Regions from separate parts of the Pantoea sp. KPR_PJ genome, predicted to be linked through region 3. Evidence: predicted binding sites of a transcription regulator. Region 3 holds the regulator's gene; each other region holds the start of a gene.
What was found. Region 3 encodes CRP, which controls carbon source genes, mostly activating them, when cyclic AMP is high. Its sites were predicted from a motif close to ATGTGANNNNNNTCACAT; they were not measured.

Region 1 (5,815 bases), 180 kb from region 3:
CCAGTAGCGATCCAGCAGGTGCAGTTCGCTGGTAGCGGTCGGTTGGGACATCAGGCATTCTCCTCTCAGGAAAAAGGGCGACAGGACAGAGACGTCCCATTAACCCTAATAGAGAATGCGCAACTCAACCAGGTGGGGTGAAAGGATCAGGCTGCTCAGCAGCACTGGCTGAAAACAAAAAGCCCCGCCAGAGCGGGGCTTTTGTCAGTAAATCGCCGTTATTTGCCCACGACGTGCGCCGTTTCACGCCCTTCGTCGTTCGCAGCGTTCGGTTTTACTGGCGCAGTGTAAGTGAGATTAAGCACGCGGCTGGTGTCCGCCAGCACTTTCTCCGTGAGTGCCACGTCGCCGTTGAGCTTACGTCCCCAGGACGGGACGACCGTGCGAATACGGCTCTGCCACGCCGCAGAGGCCATCTTCTCCGGCCAGGCTTTCGCCATCAGTTCCAGCATAATTGGCGCAGCGGTCGAAGCACCCGGTGACGCACCGAGCAGAGCAGAAATAGTACCGTCTTCTGATGTCACGACTTCGGTGCCCAGGCGCAGCACGCCGCCCTCTTTGGCGTCTTTCTTGATGATCTGCACGCGCTGGCCTGCGGTCACCAGACGCCAGTCGTCCGGATGCGCCTCTGGCACATAGGTACGCAGCGCCTCCATACGATCGGCATCGCTTTGTAGCACCTGGTCAACCAGGTATTTCACCAGGTCAAAATTTTTCAGCCCGACGTTCATCATCGGCAGAAGGTTGCCGCTGTTCATCGAACCAAACATATCCAGCAGCGAACCCTGTTTCAGGAACTTGGTGGAGAAGGTCGCAAAAGGTCCAAACAGCAGGACGCGCTTACCATCCAGCACGCGCGTATCGACGTGTGGAACGGACATCGGCGGCGCACCGACTGATGCTTTGCCATAAACTTTCGCCATATGCTGCTGTACAACGTCCTGATTCTCGGTCACGAGGAACGAGCCCCCCACCGGGAAACCCGCGTAGCCAGCAACCTCCGGAATACCACTTTTTTGCAACAGCGGTAGCGCCGCGCCACCCGCACCGATAAAGACATTCTTCGCCGTGAGAGTGCGCTTCTGTTGCGTGACCAGGGATTGCAGCGTGACCTGCCAGCGGCCATTGCCCAGACGCCTGAGATCGCATACTTCCTGCTGCAGGCGCAGACGGAAATGCGCAGTTTTTTCCAGCGAAGCAATCAGCTGGCGTGTTACTTCGCCGAAGTTGACGTCGGTGCCCATGTCGGTCCAGGTCGCGGCAACTTTCTGCCGACGATTGCGTCCCTTCATTACTAACGGGATCCATTTGGCAATCTGCTGTGGATCTTCGGAATAGGCCATGCCGCGAAACAGCGTGCTTTTTTGCAGGGCCTGATAGCGTTTGCGCAGGAAAGCGACGTTTTCGTCTCCCCAGACAAAGCTCATATGCGGCGTGCTGTTAATAAAGGTTTCGGGCTGGTTCAGATGGCCCTTTTGCACCTGGTAGGCCAGAAACTGACGGGAAATCTGGAAAGATTCATTGATCGCGACAGCTTTGGTGATGTCGATGCTGCCATCAGCCTTTTGCGGCGTATAGTTTAGCTCTGCCAGCGCGGCGTGGCCGGTTCCGGCATTATTCCAGCCGTCAGAGGACTCTTCCGCTACGCTTGCCAGCCGCTCGACCATCTCAATGGTCCAGTTCGGCTCAAGCTCCTGGAGCCACGCGCCTAAGGTCGCGCTCATCACGCCCGCGCCGATAAGCAGTACATCCACGTCTTCACGTTCGGACATTTGCACTTTTTCCATGCCAACGGCGCTCGAGGCGAGCGTAAGGTTTACAGCTTTCTTACTCATGAGGCGACATCTCCTCTCTCTGTTGACCTGATGCTCAACAGGTTCGCAGGCGAAATAGCCGCGCTTCTGGGGAGCGCGTTGCGCTACTTCTCAAAGGTTAAGACTCAGGTATGTTTAAGCGGGATGCAGGTTAACTGCACGTTATGCTTTATCTGTTGAATATAACATTCTCGTCTCTGATTTAAACATTTGTTTATTTTTTAAATGCAGAAATGATTCAGCATAAGAATTAATCATCTTGGTCAGAGAGCCATTAGGAATTTTTTATCGCAAACTCAGCAGGTTAACGAAAGATGATGTTGCAGACTTGCACAAATGCAGTGCAAGAGAAGGAGAGAGGATAAATTCGCCTTATTTTATAAGTCGCTGATTTTTTGAGATAAGTGATAAAAGGGACGATAAAGAATTTTTTATGTCGCAGGCCTTTTCCACTGCATCTGTAAAAACAATGTTACATTTTTGTGAGTCCGATCTGCCCGCCCTGCCGGAAACTGCAGCAGGCGAGCCAGACCGTTAGCCACGGAACCAGCGGCGATAAATCAGGCGGATCACAAAAAACTCGACGGCACCTAACAGCAAAAACCAGGCGCAGAAGATAAGCGTGTAGAGCTGGTTGATATCCTGCAGGTGCAGCAGTTGCGTCAGATTTCGCGCCATCGTAAGGCCAAAATTAGGTGCGGGCAGCAGCAGGGCAGAGAGAAAACCCAGCAGCAAAATACCGCCGGGGATAATCAGGGTTTCAAAAGGATTTTTCATCAGAAGGTTCCGCAGTCATTCGCGCCGCCATTTTCCGGGAATCTTCTCCAGGGTTCAATCCCTGTCGCCAGAGCCTGCGCAAACACCCCACCGGCATAAATAAAAGGCTTAAGTACCATTAACTTAGCGGTAAAACATAGCGAACGATAAAAGTTATAGCCTTTGCTATACTTAAACCCATGATTTTCTTGTCTTTTTATCAGGGGGGAGGCGTGCTAGACTGCGCGCACTTTTAGCAAAACAGACAAGATTCGCGGTGAAAAGCAGACCTTTGAGCGCTTTTTATCCTGACATTAGCCATTATGACTTTTATCGCCACCCTAATCCTTGCTTTTGGAATGTCGATGGACGCTTTTGCCGCTGCATTGAGTAAAGGCGCTGCCCTGCATCGTCCCGGATTTAAAGAGGCACTGCGTACTGGCCTGATTTTCGGCGCGATTGAAGCGCTGACACCCTTAATCGGCTGGGCGGCCGGACTGGCCGCCAGCCGCTACGTCATGGCATGGGACCACTGGGTCGCTTTTTTCCTGCTGGCGTTTCTGGGTGGACGCATGATGATGGCAGGCCTTCGTCAGACCGCCACCGCTGAGCCGTGCGAAGCGCCGCAGCGCCACGGTTTTATGGTACTGGCCATGACGGCAGTGGCCACCAGCCTGGATGCGCTGGCGGTAGGCGTTGGACTCGCCTTTTTGCAGGTCAATATTATTGCTACCGCGCTGACCATCGGTATGGCAACGACCTTTATGGCCACCACCGGGGTGCTGGTGGGGCGTCTGGTCGGGCCGGTGCTGGGCAAATGGGCGGAAGTGCTGGGCGGCGTAGTATTACTCTCCATTGGCTGCACTATTCTGGCAGAGCACCTGCACCTCTTCTCCTGAGCGTCACGCCGCTGATGCAGCGGCGTTTTTGTGATCCAGTTCAAAATTTGTTGCCTGTAAAATGCACAGTGGCTATAATTTCCCTGCATTTTTTCAACAAATTTTGAACAAGGCACCTTATGAAACGCTTAGTGAAATATGTCTTCCGCGCTTACGTCGAAACTTTCAAATATGTCCCGCCAGGCGCTATGTACTGATTGAGTACGGTTGACTTCGTCTCTGGCAATCACGGCAGAGTGCATGCCGTGATGCCCCCTCCGCCATACGTTTTTCTTTCCTTTTTTTGCGCATTCACTTCTTATTGTCCCCTGATTCGGCCTCAGCCATAAGCGCCGCTTGTCACCATAGCCGCAGGTTATACCCGGCGTCTAAACAAGCATTCGTTCTGCCTGGCCTGCCGTGAAATAGTGCGTTTCAGACCCTCCACCCTGTCTGAAAGAGAACGCATTATGCTCATCCCGCAACCTTATCTGCTATTTCTCGGCGACGTCACCGATCCGCTGGCCGCTAAAACTGCTCGCGGCATTCAGGTATGGCGACCCGAACAGTGCGTGGGCGAAATCCGCCTGCCTGGCTGTACCGTTACCCTCGGACTTGAAGAGCTGGACATCGTCGCGGCGAAGGCACGCGGCGCAAAAACGCTGGTGCTTGGCACCGCCAACGCGGGCGGCTATCTGCCGCAGCACTGGCTGGAGAGCATCACCACCGCTATTAAAGCCGGGATGAACGTGGCAAGTGGCCTGCATCACCGCCTCGCGGACGAGCCTGAGCTGGTGGCGCTGGCAGAGGCGCACGGCGTCGCGCTGTTTGATATCCGCCATATGCGCCCGACACTCAGCGTGGGCAGCGGCAAAAAACGCAGCGGAAAACGGGTGCTGACCGTGGGGACCGACTGCTCGGTCGGCAAAATGTATACCTCGCTGGCGCTGGAAGCCGCCATGCGTGAGCAGGGAATGAAAGCCGATTTCCGTGCGACCGGACAGACCGGCATTCTGGTCGCTGGCGAAGGCATCGCCATTGACGCGGTGATCGCCGATTTTATTGCGGGCGCGGCGGAGGCGTTGTCACCGGCCAGTGAAGACGATCACTGGGATATCGTCGAAGGGCAGGGCTCACTGTTTCACCCCTCCTATGCTGGTGTCAGCATGGGGTTAATCCACGGCGCGCAGCCGCACTGGCTGGTGATGTGTCATGAGATGGGGCGGCCGCATATGCGTCATCTGCCCCATCAGCCGATGGTTGGCCTGGCGGAGTGCGTCGAAGCCAATCTGCGTGCGGCGCAGGTGACAAGCGACAATCCGCAGCTGGCCGGTTTTGCCATCAATACCTCTAATTTCAGCGAAGAAGAGGCGCGTGAATATTGCGCGCAGCTCAGTGAGACCTTTGGCGTACCGGCAACCGATCCGGTGCGCTTCGGCATCGATGCAATTGCCGCCCTGTTAAAAGAGCGGGGCTGATATGCGCCGTATGCTGATCGAAGTGCTGACGCTGCCGCTGGCACGGCCTTTCGCCATCGCACGCGGAACCCGCACTGCCGTGGCGGTGATCCGCGTGATTCTGGAACAGGACGGCTTTATTGGCCGCGGCGAATGCACGCCGACGCCGCGCTACAACGAGTCAGTGGAGAGCGTTCACGCCCAGCTTAATGCGATGAAAGAGGCGATTGAGGCAGGCCTCAGCCGCGATGCACTGCAAACGCAGCTCAACGCAGGGGCAGCGCGCAACGCGCTGGATTGCGCCCTGTGGCGTCTGGAGGCCGCGCGTGCGAAACAGACGCTGTGGCAGCAGGTGGCGCTGAGCGCACCACCGTCAGTGGTAACCGCAGAAACGCTGAGCCTCGACAGCGTCGAAAAAATGGCGGACGCGGCGGCGGATGCGGTAGCGCGCGGTGCGCTGCTGCTGAAAATCAAGCTCGACCGCGAGGCCATTGTGGAAAAGGTTGCGGCGGTTCGCGCTGCCGCACCGGACGCTGTCTTGATCGTTGATGCTAACGAGGCCTGGGGCGGATGCGATCTGCCGACGCTGTTTACGGCGCTGCGGCCGTACAGACTGGCGATGATCGAACAGCCCCTGCCAGCGGGCGACGATGCCGGGTTAGCGCATATTGCCCACCCCATTCCGCTCTGCGCTGATGAAAGCTGCCACACGCGCGCCGATATCGCCGCACTGCGCGACCGCTACGAGATGATCAATATCAAGCTCGACAAGTGCGGCGGCCTGACGGAGGCGCTGGCGATGGTCAACGAGGCGAAGCAGCAGGGCATGCGGTTGATGGTCGGCTGTATGCTTGGCTCCTCGCTGGCGATGGAGGCCGCACTGCCGGTGACGCCGCAGGCCGAGCATGTC
Region 2 (5,815 bases), on a different contig from region 3:
TAATCTGAACCCGGACGACAGTGAGATTGCCTTTGCTCAGATGAAGGCGCAAGGCGCCGTTATCGCGTGAGTAAGACAAGAAAAAGGCCGACATGCTGTCGGCCTTTTTCTTTAGTGCAGATTGATGCGTGTCACCTCTGAATCGATGCCAAACTCTTCCTTTAGCTCTCTTTTCGATTTGGTCACCATCTCTCCCCCTTTGCCAATGGTCATATGCTGGGGAGTCTCGTTATGGCGCGCCTGATATAACATCACCAGCTGCATGCAGTTGTCACGCTGCGCCTGCGTCAGGGCCACGCCATCCGGCCATTTACCGGTCTCCACCGCCGTCGCCAGCCGTTCATACACGTCCGGTGTCATTGCCTCAACCATGGCTTCAAGTTGCTGTTTCATCGCTTACCCCTGCGTTTCTTCGCCCTGCTCATCCGTAAAACTCAGCGAAGCTGAATTAACGCAATAGCGCTCGCCCGTAGGCTGAGGACCGTCCGGAAAAACATGCCCCAGATGCGCGTCGCAGCTGTTACAGCGGATTTCGACACGGTGCATGCCGTGGGAATTATCTTCCAGATAGCGAATAGCCTCATCGCTGACGGGCTGATAAAAGCTTGGCCAGCCGCAGCCCGAGTCATATTTGGTTTCTGAAAGAAACAGTGGCGCATTACAGACCAGACAGTGATAGATACCTTCCTGCTTGTTATGCAAAAGCGCGCCGCTGAAAGGCGGTTCAGTGCCATGATGCTGAGTAACATAACGCTGCATTTCAGACAACTGCGCAATTTTTGCTTCGGATGCGGTTTCTTTAGCCATTTGAGTGGTCCCGGAGAGTGTCATTCTGAAAAAATCGACTAATATTCTAACAAACGAATAACATTAACGGGATTTTTTTCGTGCTCAGTTGTCTGACTTTCCTCTCACAGCGCAGAATTGTGACCCTGATCACCTTTTGCTAATGGTATCCCTTTATATTCAGCAGTCGGGTTTGTGCATGGTTTTAACACGCCTGTTGCGCAAGCGGTTGCGCAACAAATTATTCCTGTTGAGCGGATTGACCTGTCGCAACTATTGACACGATTCCGCTTGACGCCTGGTAAGGTTTTTGTAATTTTACAGCCAACCTTTTATTCACTAACAAATAGCTGGTGGAATATATGACTATCAAAGTAGGTATCAACGGTTTTGGTCGTATCGGCCGTATCGTCTTCCGTGCTGCTCAGCAGCGTTCTGACATCGAAATCGTTGCGATTAACGATCTGTTAGACGCCGACTACATGGCTTACATGCTGAAGTACGATTCAACGCACGGCCGCTTCGACGGCACCGTTGAAGTTCAGGACGGCGCGCTGATCGTTAACGGTAAAAAAATCCGTGTTACCTCTGAGAAAGACCCGGCTAACCTGAAGTGGGATGAAGTAGGTGTTGACGTGGTTGCTGAAGCAACCGGTATCTTCCTGACCGACGAAACCGCACGCAAACACATCACCGCAGGCGCTAAAAAAGTTGTGCTGACTGGCCCGTCTAAAGACGATACGCCGATGTTCGTGCGCGGCGCTAACTTTGACAAATATGCTGGCCAGGACATCGTCTCTAACGCCTCCTGCACCACCAACTGCCTGGCACCGCTGGCAAAAGTTATCAACGACAAATTCGGCATCGTCGAAGGTCTGATGACTACCGTTCACGCAACCACTGCGACCCAGAAAACCGTTGATGGCCCGTCTCACAAAGACTGGCGCGGCGGCCGCGGCGCATCTCAGAACATCATTCCGTCTTCTACCGGCGCAGCAAAAGCGGTCGGCAAAGTTCTGCCAGAGCTGAACGGTAAACTGACCGGTATGGCGTTCCGCGTACCGACCCCGAACGTTTCTGTGGTTGACCTGACCGTTCGTCTGGAAAAAGCAGCATCATACAAAGAGATTTGTGAAGCGATTAAAGCAGCTGCTGAAGGCGAAATGAAAGACGTGCTGGGCTATGTTGAAGATGACGTGGTGTCTACCGACTTCAACGGCGAAGTGCTGACCTCTGTGTTCGATGCTAAAGCAGGCATCGCGCTGAACGATAACTTCGTTAAACTGGTTTCCTGGTACGATAACGAAACTGGCTACTCAAACAAAGTACTCGACCTGATCGCGCTGGTTGCTAAATAAGCACACCGGTTATGACAGGCAACAAGGGCGACTTCGGTCGCCCTTTTTTTCGTGACAACAGGAAGGATTCGGTGATGCAGGATAAAATCTTCTCTCTGCCCGTAGTGAAGCAAATCTCCCCCTATCTGTCGCAGCGACAGCTGGGCGATCTGCCGGTGATTGTGGTAAGCCATCCCCAGCTGCGCGCGGCAGTTACGCTTCAGGGGGCGCATCTTATCGCGTGGCAGCCAAGCGGAGAAAAGCCGGTTATCTGGCTAAGCGAAAAATCACTCTTCTCTGCTGGCAAAGCGATTCGCGGCGGTGTCCCAGTCTGCTGGCCGTGGTTTGGTCCGCAAGGCGAACCGGCGCACGGTTTCGCCCGAAACCAGCCCTGGACACTTTCGGCGCACGATGAGAATGACGAGAGCGTGATGCTGACATTTGTGCTGGAAAGTTCTGCCCAGACAAAAAAACTCTGGCCGCATGATTTCACGCTTTTTGCTCGTTTTCGCCTTGGCAGACACTGTGAAATTGAACTGGAAGCGCACGGCAACTTTAGTGCCACTGGTGCTCTGCACAGCTATTTCCAGGTTGCCGATATTGCGGGTGTAGAGGTAAGCGGTCTGGGCGAGCACTTTATCGATAAAGTTGATAACAACCGCGAAGGCCGCGCAAGCGAAAACCAGACCTATCCGGGTCGCATCGATCGCATTTTTACCCAGCCTGAGGCCTGTTCATTAATCCATGATAAACAGGGGCAGCGCACCATCGAAGTTTACCACCATCACCAGAGTGATGTGGTGACATGGAACCCTGGCGTTGAGCTCTCTTGCAGCATGGCGGATATGCCCAACGACGGTTATAAAACCATGGTCTGTGTGGAAACGGCGCGGATCGCTAAGCCAATGGTGAGTGCAGGCGAAAAACCGGCGCGTCTGGCGACGACTTTCCGCCTGCGGCAGAAAGCGTAGCGACTCTCTGACCTGTCGCCGCTGGGGGCTGTCGTGAATGCATTCTAAACGACATCCAGCGGCTGCTTGCTCTGCGGCGGCGGAAAGGCCCGATTGATCCGGGCCAGCTCATCGTCGCTCAGTCTGATCTGCAGTGCAGCAGCATTCTCTCTGACGTGTGCCTGTGAACTCGCTTTAGGGATGGCAATAATGCCCTCTTTACGTATCACCCAGGCGAGTAGCAACTGCGCTACGCTAATGCCCTTCTGCTGTGCAATCTCCACCAGCGTTACGTGGGTAAAGAGCGTCTGACGCAGCCTGCCCGCTTGTGCCAGTGGACAATAGGCCATTACCGGCATCTGGCGCTGCTGGCATTCAGGCAGCAAATCATACTCGATACCGCGTGAAGCCAGGTGATAGAGAACCTGATTGGTTGCACATTGATTGCCACCCGGCTCGCTCAGAAGCTCCTGCAAATCGTCGACATCAAAATTTGAGACGCCCCAGCGCAGGATTTTGCCCTGCTGCTGAAGTTTCTCCATCGCACGAATCGTCTCTTCCAGTGGCACATTCCCTCGCCAGTGAAGCAGATAGAGATCAAGGCGGTCGGTACCCAGTCGATGCAGGCTGCGCTCACATGCCTCAACCGCATCTACCTCGCCAGCATTCCAGGGATAAACTTTTGAGACCACAAAGGCGCGGTCGCGGCGTCCACGCAGCGCTTCCCCCACGACTTCTTCAGCTCCGCCTTCAGCGTACATTTCTGCTGTATCGATCAGCGTCAGTCCGCAGTCCAGCCCCGCCTGTAGCGCTGCCACCTCTTCCTGACGGCGCAAAGCATCCTCACCCATAAACCAGGTGCCCTGACCTACTGCGGGTAGTGTCACGCTATCGTCAAACGCGATCAGCTTTTCCATCGGTGTGCTCCTGCAACAAATTAGGGCACCATTTTGGTGCTGAGGTTAAAAAATTGCCCGGTCAGCGAATGGATCAGAAGGTATAACTGAACCCTGTCCAGAGCGTCGTCTGACCACTCTTATCAATCATCGGGCTGTCTTTGATTTCACTGTCAAAGCGGGTATAGCGTCCGACCAGGCTGACATTCCACTGTGGCGCAACCTGATAACTCGCGCTTAACTCCACATAGGGAGACCAGCTGTCGTCAGGCTGATAACGGCTGATGCCAGTGCGCGCCGCTTCATGGCTTGATACACCATAGTAGTAGCGGTTCTGATTCGCGCTATTCCACATAGCACCAATGCCTGGCGTCAGGCTAAAGTCGCCAAATTTAAAGCGGTAGAGGTAGGTTAAATCCCAGATAATGCCGTTACTGTTGTTTAGCACATCGCCCAGCAGCGCGGTACGCAGGATGCCCCAGTCAGCCATATGGCTGTAGGTTGCCCCTCCCATCAACGTCATGCGACGCTTGTCGAGACCTTTCATATCGCCCAGGTCATTATCGTCCGGATCGTACTGCTGCGGTGAACCAAGCAGCGTTAAAGAGAGTTGGTTTTCTGGATCCTTCCAGAGGTAATAGCCGCCCTGCAAACTGCGGAACCAGAAATTTTCACCCTCATAGTTGATGACAGGGATCGGCAGATAACGATCCTGCCCTCCCCGGTAGGGAGACTGGGCATAGATCACTGATGCACCAACAGAGAGCGATTCGGCAGCAGCAGTATTAGCGAAAAAAATACAAGGAATAATGGCGGTAAGCGCTTTAAGTTTGAATTGGTTCACAATTAATTTCTTCCATAAATATAAGAATCACCAGGAAGTTTAACGATTTTTGCTCACCGGTTTAACCTTTATCTGAGGTGCATTTCAACGAAGCGGCTGAAGGCGGCACATCTGCCGGATTCTTCTCTCTTTTCCCCTCACGAAACCCAAGACTGGCTTTGCAACAATCTGACTTTGTTATTGATATATCGCCAAATAGTAAAATTATGCGGAGGAAAATTCCTGAATGCCTTCTACAGTTAAAAGTAAGCCGTAAGTATCAGTACGAGCAGAGTAACCACAAGAAGTGTGTATCCCGATAACAATACATCAGGTTGGCATAAGGGTTGCTGTACTCAAATGAGAATATCTTCCGGGAGCTGCAAGAGCCTCTAATTACGCTCCTTTACCTGTGCTAAAAACGAAAGGACGGGCATCGCTATGAATATATTCGATCATTATCGTCAGCGTTATGAAGCTGCCAAGGACGAAGAGTTCACACTGCAGGAATTTCTTGCCATCTGTAAGCAGGATCGCAGTGCATACGCCAACGCCGCAGAGCGACTGTTAATGGCTATTGGTGAGCCAGTAATGGTCGACACTGCTCAGGAGCCACGCCTTTCCAGAATATTCTCTAACCGTGTGATGGGCCGTTATCCGGCCTTTGAAGAGTTCTATGGCATGGAAGAGGCCATTGAACAAATTGTCTCTTATCTGAAGCATGCCGCTCAGGGGCTGGAAGAGAAGAAACAGATTCTCTACCTGCTGGGACCCGTTGGGGGGGGTAAATCCTCGCTAGCGGAACGCCTGAAATCGCTGATGCAGCGCGTGCCTGTTTATGTCCTGAGCGCCGATGGAGAACGCAGCCCGGTCAACGATCATCCACTCTGCCTGTTTAACCCACAGGAAGACGCCAACATTCTTGAAAAAGAATATAACGTGCCGCGTCGTTACCTCGGCACCATCATGTCACCCTGGGCCGCCAAACGCCTGCATGAATTTGGCGGGGATATTACCCGCTTT
Region 3 (5,815 bases):
ACAGCGCGTGCCGCAGTGGCTTACACAGTGGCTTAGCTCATGATGATTCCCTGGCAACAGATTGACCCTGAAACCCTCAACAACCTGATTGAAGCCTTTGTGCTGCGTGAAGGCACCGACTACGGCGAGCAGGAGCGCAGCCTGGCGCAAAAGGTCGACGATGTGCGTCGTCAGCTGGAACGTGGAGACGCGGTGCTGGTCTGGTCGGAACTGCACGAAACCGTCAATATCATGCCGCGCAGCGAATTTCGTGGCTGATGCGCCACCGCGCTTTTCATGTTAACAATGCCTATCGCCCGACGTTACAGGAAGCTTCAACATGTCAGCACGACACCCGATCATCGCGGTGACCGGCTCCAGCGGAGCCGGGACCACCACCACCAGCCTGGCGTTTCGCAAAATTTTTCAGCAGTTCAACCTGCATGCCGCCGAACTGGAAGGCGACAGCTTCCATCGCTTTACGCGACCAGAAATGGATATGGCGATCCGCAAGGCACGCGATTTAGGTCGCCATATCAGCTACTTTGGGCCGGAAGCCAACGATTTTGGCCTGCTTGAGCAAACCTTCAGTGATTACGGCAGCGCAGGCAAAGGCCAGTCGCGCAAATATCTGCATACCTATGATGAAGCGGTGCCGTGGAACCAGGTACCCGGCACCTTTACGCCCTGGCAGCCGCTGCCGGAAAATACCGACGTGCTGTTTTACGAAGGACTGCACGGCGGTGTGGTGACGCAGCAGCATAACGTGGCGGAAAAGGTGGATCTGCTGGTTGGCGTGGTGCCGATCGTTAACCTGGAGTGGATCCAGAAGCTGGTGCGCGACACCAGCGAGCGCGGCCACTCACGCGAAGCGGTTATGGACTCAGTGGTGCGTTCAATGGAAGATTACATCAACTTCATTACGCCGCAGTTTTCGCGTACTCACATCAACTTCCAGCGCGTGCCAACCGTCGATACGTCTAACCCCTTCGCCGCGCGCGAGATCCCGTCGCTGGATGAGAGCTTCGTGGTTATTCACTTTCGCGGACTGGAGAATATCGACTTTCCCTACCTGCTGGCGATGCTCCAGGGATCGTTTATTTCGCATATGAATACGCTGGTGGTGCCGGGTGGCAAGATGGGGCTGGCGATGGAGTTAATTATGGCACCGCTGGTGCAGCGGCTGATAGAAGGAAAGCAGATCGCCTGACGACGGAAGCAGCAGACGGCCTGGCCACGCAAAAGCGACAGACGCACCCAGCGATAAGGTGCGTCATTACGCAGGGCAGCGCTGAGTAAGACGTGCTGTCCTTGTCACCGGCACCAGCGGTTTGGCTTACTGCGCCACAACCTCATAGCTGTGGGTAATGTCGACCCCTTTGCCCAGCATCAACGCCACCGAACAGTACTTCTCCGCTGACAGATCTACCGCGCGCGCCACGGCTTTGTCGCTCAGCGCCTTGCCGGTAACCACGAAATGAAGATTAATATGGGTAAACAGGCGCGGTGCCTCTTCACGGCGTTCCGAGGTCAGCTTTACCTCGCACTCCACCACATCGTTGCGGCCCTTTTGCAAAATAGAAACCACATCGATGGCACTACAGCCGCCAGTCGCCATCAGCACCATTTCCATCGGGCTGGGCGCTTTATCGCCCGAGTTACCGTCCATCAGGATCTGATGCCCTGAAGAGGACTCACCCAAAAAGGTTAATCCTTCGATCCACTTCACTCTTGCCTGCATTGTTTTTCCCTCGAGAATAGCCTGTTTGCCGCCAGAGTACGCGTTCACCTGACAAACAGCAATCCAGAGTAATCCCCCCTCTGCTGAAGCGAGACAACAGAAGACAGCTGACAAAAGCTGTGCTACAAACAGTGCTGAAAATAGTTTCGTCTTATTAAGGACGAAGGCGGGACACCTCAAGCGCCTGGCGCAAAATGGAACCCCGAATAATCTCCCTCTCGGGAAACGCTTGAAGCTTTCATCGCCTGGCAGAGAATATGACTCTGCATTTTGGGCACGATTACAACAGAGGATAATAGCGAATGGTTCTCGGCAAACCGCAAACAGACCCTACACTCGAATGGTTCCTGTCCCATTGCCATATTCACAAATATCCATCCAAAAGTACGCTGATTCATCAAGGTGAGAAGGCTGAAACGCTTTACTACATCGTGAAAGGTTCCGTTGCGGTACTGATCAAAGATGAAGAAGGTAAAGAGATGATCCTCTCTTACCTGAATCAGGGTGATTTTATTGGCGAGCTTGGCCTGTTTGAAGAAGGTCAGGAGCGCAGCGCCTGGGTACGTGCAAAAACCGCGTGCGAAGTGGCCGAAATTTCTTACAAGAAATTCCGTCAGCTTATTCAGGTGAATCCGGATATTTTAATGCGTCTCTCTTCGCAGATGGCGCGCCGTCTGCAGGTTACCTCGGAAAAAGTGGGCAATTTAGCTTTCCTCGACGTGACCGGACGTATTGCACAAACCCTGCTCAACCTGGCAAAACAGCCAGACGCCATGACGCATCCCGACGGCATGCAAATCAAAATTACTCGTCAGGAAATTGGCCAAATCGTTGGTTGCTCACGCGAAACCGTGGGCCGCATTTTGAAAATGTTGGAAGACCAGAATCTGATTTCCGCCCACGGCAAGACCATTGTCGTGTACGGCACCCGCTGATTTCCTCTCTCTCCCGGCGTGATGTTTCTGTCACGCCGCTACTGTTTTCAGTGAAGTGATGTGGCGTCGAATCATCTATCACCCCGAAGTTAACTATGCGCTGCGGCAGACGCTGGTGTTGTGCATTCCTGTGGCGCTTGGCTGGCTGTTTGGCGATTTGCAAAAAGGCCTGCTCTTCTCTCTCGTTCCCGCCTGCTGCAACGTGGCTGGCCTGGACACGCCGCATAAACGCTTTTTCAAACGCCTGGTGGTCGGCGGCTCGCTGTTTGCGCTCGGCAGCTTTCTGATCCAGCTGCTGACGCTAAAAGGCGTCCCGCTGCCTGCCGTGCTTTTTGCCTTGCCGCTGCTGCTGGGCGTGACTGGCGAAATCAGCCCGCTGCACGGTCGTCTGCTCCCTGGCACGCTGGTCGCGGCTATCTTTACCCTTAGCCTGATTGGGCGTATGCCAGTCTATGTGCCACCGCTGCTCTACATTGGTGGCACGCTCTGGTACGGGCTGTTCAACTGGTTCTGGTTTTGGCTGTGGAAAGAGCAGCCGATGCGTGAAACCCTGAGCCTGATCTATCGCGAGCTGGCGGATTACTGCGACGCGAAATATACGCTGCTGACCCAGCTCACCGATCCCGAAAAAGCGCTGCCGCCGCTGCTCGCGCGCCAGCAGAAAGCGGTTGATCTGATTAATACCTGCTACCAGCAGATGCACATGCTCTCTGCCAGCCGCGACAACAGCCATAAACGGCTCATGCGCGCTTTTCAGGTAGCACTCGATTTGCAGGAACATATCTCTGTCAGCCTGCATCAGCCAGAAGAGGTTCAGAAGCTGGTCGAGCGCAGCCATGCGGAAGCGGTGATCCGCTGGAATGCCAAAATTATTTCAGCACGGCTACGTGCGCTGGCCGATGCCATCCTCTATCACCAGCTACCGAGTCGCTTTGAGATGGAAAAGCCGCTCGGCGCGCTGGAGAAGATCACCCGTCAGCACCCCGATAATCCCGTCGGGCATTTCTGCTTCTATCATTTCAGCCGTATCGCCCGGGTGCTGCGCACGCAAAAACCGCTCTACCAGCGTGACCTGATGAGCGATCGCCAGCGCCGCCTGCCCCTGCTGCCCGCCCTGCGCAGCTACCTCTCCTTTAAATCTTCAGCGCTGCGCACGGCGGCACGCTTTGCGGTGATGTTGATGTTTGGCAGCGCGCTGGCGATGCTGTTCGATATTCCCAAGCCTTACTGGATCCTGATGACCATTATGTTTGTCAGTCAGAATGGCTACAGCGCCACCCGCGTGCGTATTCAGCACCGGGCGTTGGGCACCTTTGCCGGGCTGGTCATTGCCGCCGCCTCGCTACGCTTTGCCGTGCCGGAATCCCTGGTGCTGCTGTTTATGCTGGTGGTTACGCTACTCAGCTATCTGGTCACGCGCAAATATTACGGCTGGTCGATGATTGGCTTTACCGTTACGGCGGTCTATTCGCTGCAGCTGCTGTCGCTGAACGGCGCGCAGTTTTTACTTCCACGCCTGATGGACACGCTGATGGGCTGTTTGATCGCCTTCGGCGGAATGCTCTGGCTATGGCCACAATGGCAGAGCGGGCTGCTTCGCCAGAATGCGCACGACGCGCTGGAAACCTGTCAGGATGCGCTGCAGCTGCTGCTGGGACCCGAGCAGGAGGCGAAAAAGCTGGCCTATCAGCGTATGCAGGTTAACCAGGCGCATAATGCGCTGTTTAACTCGCTCAACCAGGCGATGCAGGAGCCGGGCTTTAACGCCCAGTACCTGAAAGACATGCGCCTGTGGGTCACGCACAGCCAGTTTATCGTCGAGCATATCAATGCCATGACCATTCTCGCGCGCGAGCACACGATGCTGACACCCGATCTGGCGCAGCGCTACCTGCAGTCATGCGAAATCGCCATCCAGCGCTGCCAGCAGCGGCTGGAATATGACGGGCCTGGCTCACAGACCAACATCATGGAAGAGGTCAATAATTTGGGTGAAGGGGCGGTCACGATTCTGGAGCAGCATGTGCGCCGTATCCTGGAGCACCTGAACGTGATGCATACCATTTCGTCACTGGCGTGGAGCCAGCGGCCACAGCATGGCCGCTGGCTCATCAGGCATTTACGTAAAGGTTAATCAGGCTGCCAGGACGCCTTCCACCGCGCGGGCGAAACGCGCCATACCCTCTTCAATGTCGGCTGGCTCAATAACCAGCGAAGGCGCAAAGCGGATCACGTCAGTGCCCGCTACCAGCACCATCAGGCCTTCGGCCGCTGCCGCATTGAGAATGGCGCGCGCTTTTCCCGCATGCTGCGGTTTTAGTGCAGCGCCGATCAGTAGTCCTTTGCCACGAATCTCTGTAAAGAGATCGTGCTTCGCGTCGAGCGCCTTCAGGGCCGTCACAAACTGCTCGCGACGCGCCTGCACCCCTTCCAGCACTTCTGGCGTATTGATCACGTCCAGCGCCGCTTCGGCCACTGCGCAGGCAAGCGGGTTGCCGCCATAGGTGGTGCCATGCACGCCTGGCGACATGGTCGAGGCGATCGCATCGGTGGTCAGCATGGCGCTCACCGGGAAACCACCGCCCAGCGCTTTCGCGGTGGTGAGGATGTCGGGCGTGACGCCATAGTGCTCGTAGGCAAACAGCTTGCCGCTGCGTCCCATGCCGCTCTGCACCTCATCCAGCACCAGCAGCGCCTGATACTGGTCACACAGCTCGCGCAATCCCTGCATAAACTCAGGGGTAGCCGGCGTTACGCCACCCTCCCCCTGAATGGGTTCGACCACGATGGCGCAGGTATGGTCGTCGATAACCGCTTTTACCGCCTCCAGATCGTTAAAGGGAACGTGCACGATATCCGCAGGCTTCGGACCAAAGCCGTCGGAATACTTTGGCTGGCCGCCAACGGAAACGGTAAAGAGCGTGCGGCCGTGGAACGCATTATGGAAAGCGATGATTTTACTTTTGAACGGGCTGTGGCGCTGGCAGGCGTAGTAGCGCGCCAGCTTGAAGGCGGCTTCATTGGCTTCCGCGCCAGAGTTAGCGAAGAAAACGCGCTCGGCAAAGGTTGCATCGATCAGCTTGCTGGCCAGGCGCAGCGCAGGCTCATTGGTGAAGACGTTACTCAGGTGCCACAGCGTTTCGCCCTGGTTTTTCAGCGC

Region 1: a site for CRP is predicted at 3,498-3,515, ahead of azuC (stress response protein AzuC). Genes of this name have one in related genera too.
Region 2: a site for CRP is predicted at 925-942, ahead of msrB (peptide-methionine (R)-S-oxide reductase MsrB). Genes of this name have one in related genera too.

The regions. Positions count from the first base shown of each region.
Region 1 covers NZ_JABMIK010000007.1:25,234-31,048, forward strand. Annotated here, with positions in the region: gene HP564_RS14870 (phosphoketolase) at 1-51, opposite strand, end outside; gene mqo (malate dehydrogenase (quinone)) at 219-1,835, opposite strand; gene HP564_RS14880 (DUF1158 domain-containing protein) at 2,349-2,591, opposite strand; gene mntP (manganese efflux pump MntP) at 2,894-3,469, shown strand; gene azuC (stress response protein AzuC) at 3,589-3,666, shown strand; gene dgcN (N-acetyltransferase DgcN) at 3,919-4,926, shown strand; gene dgcA (N-acetyl-D-Glu racemase DgcA) at 4,928-5,815, shown strand, end outside.
Region 2 covers NZ_JABMIK010000002.1:7,738-13,552, forward strand. Annotated here, with positions in the region: gene pncA (bifunctional nicotinamidase/pyrazinamidase) at 1-70, shown strand, start outside; gene HP564_RS04685 (YeaC family protein) at 112-393, opposite strand; gene msrB (peptide-methionine (R)-S-oxide reductase MsrB) at 397-807, opposite strand; gene gapA (glyceraldehyde-3-phosphate dehydrogenase) at 1,149-2,144, shown strand; gene HP564_RS04700 (D-hexose-6-phosphate mutarotase) at 2,219-3,094, shown strand; gene HP564_RS04705 (aldo/keto reductase) at 3,139-3,990, opposite strand; gene HP564_RS04710 (MipA/OmpV family protein) at 4,064-4,813, opposite strand; gene yeaG (protein kinase YeaG) at 5,234-5,815, shown strand, end outside.
Region 3 covers NZ_JABMIK010000007.1:208,011-213,825, reverse strand. Annotated here, with positions in the region: gene HP564_RS15730 (hydrolase) at 1-43, shown strand, start outside; gene HP564_RS15725 (YheU family protein) at 40-258, shown strand; gene HP564_RS15720 (phosphoribulokinase) at 320-1,189, shown strand; gene HP564_RS15715 (OsmC family protein) at 1,316-1,720, opposite strand; gene crp (cAMP-activated global transcriptional regulator CRP) at 2,023-2,655, shown strand; gene HP564_RS15705 (YccS/YhfK family putative transporter) at 2,714-4,789, shown strand; gene HP564_RS15700 (aspartate aminotransferase family protein) at 4,790-5,815, opposite strand, start outside.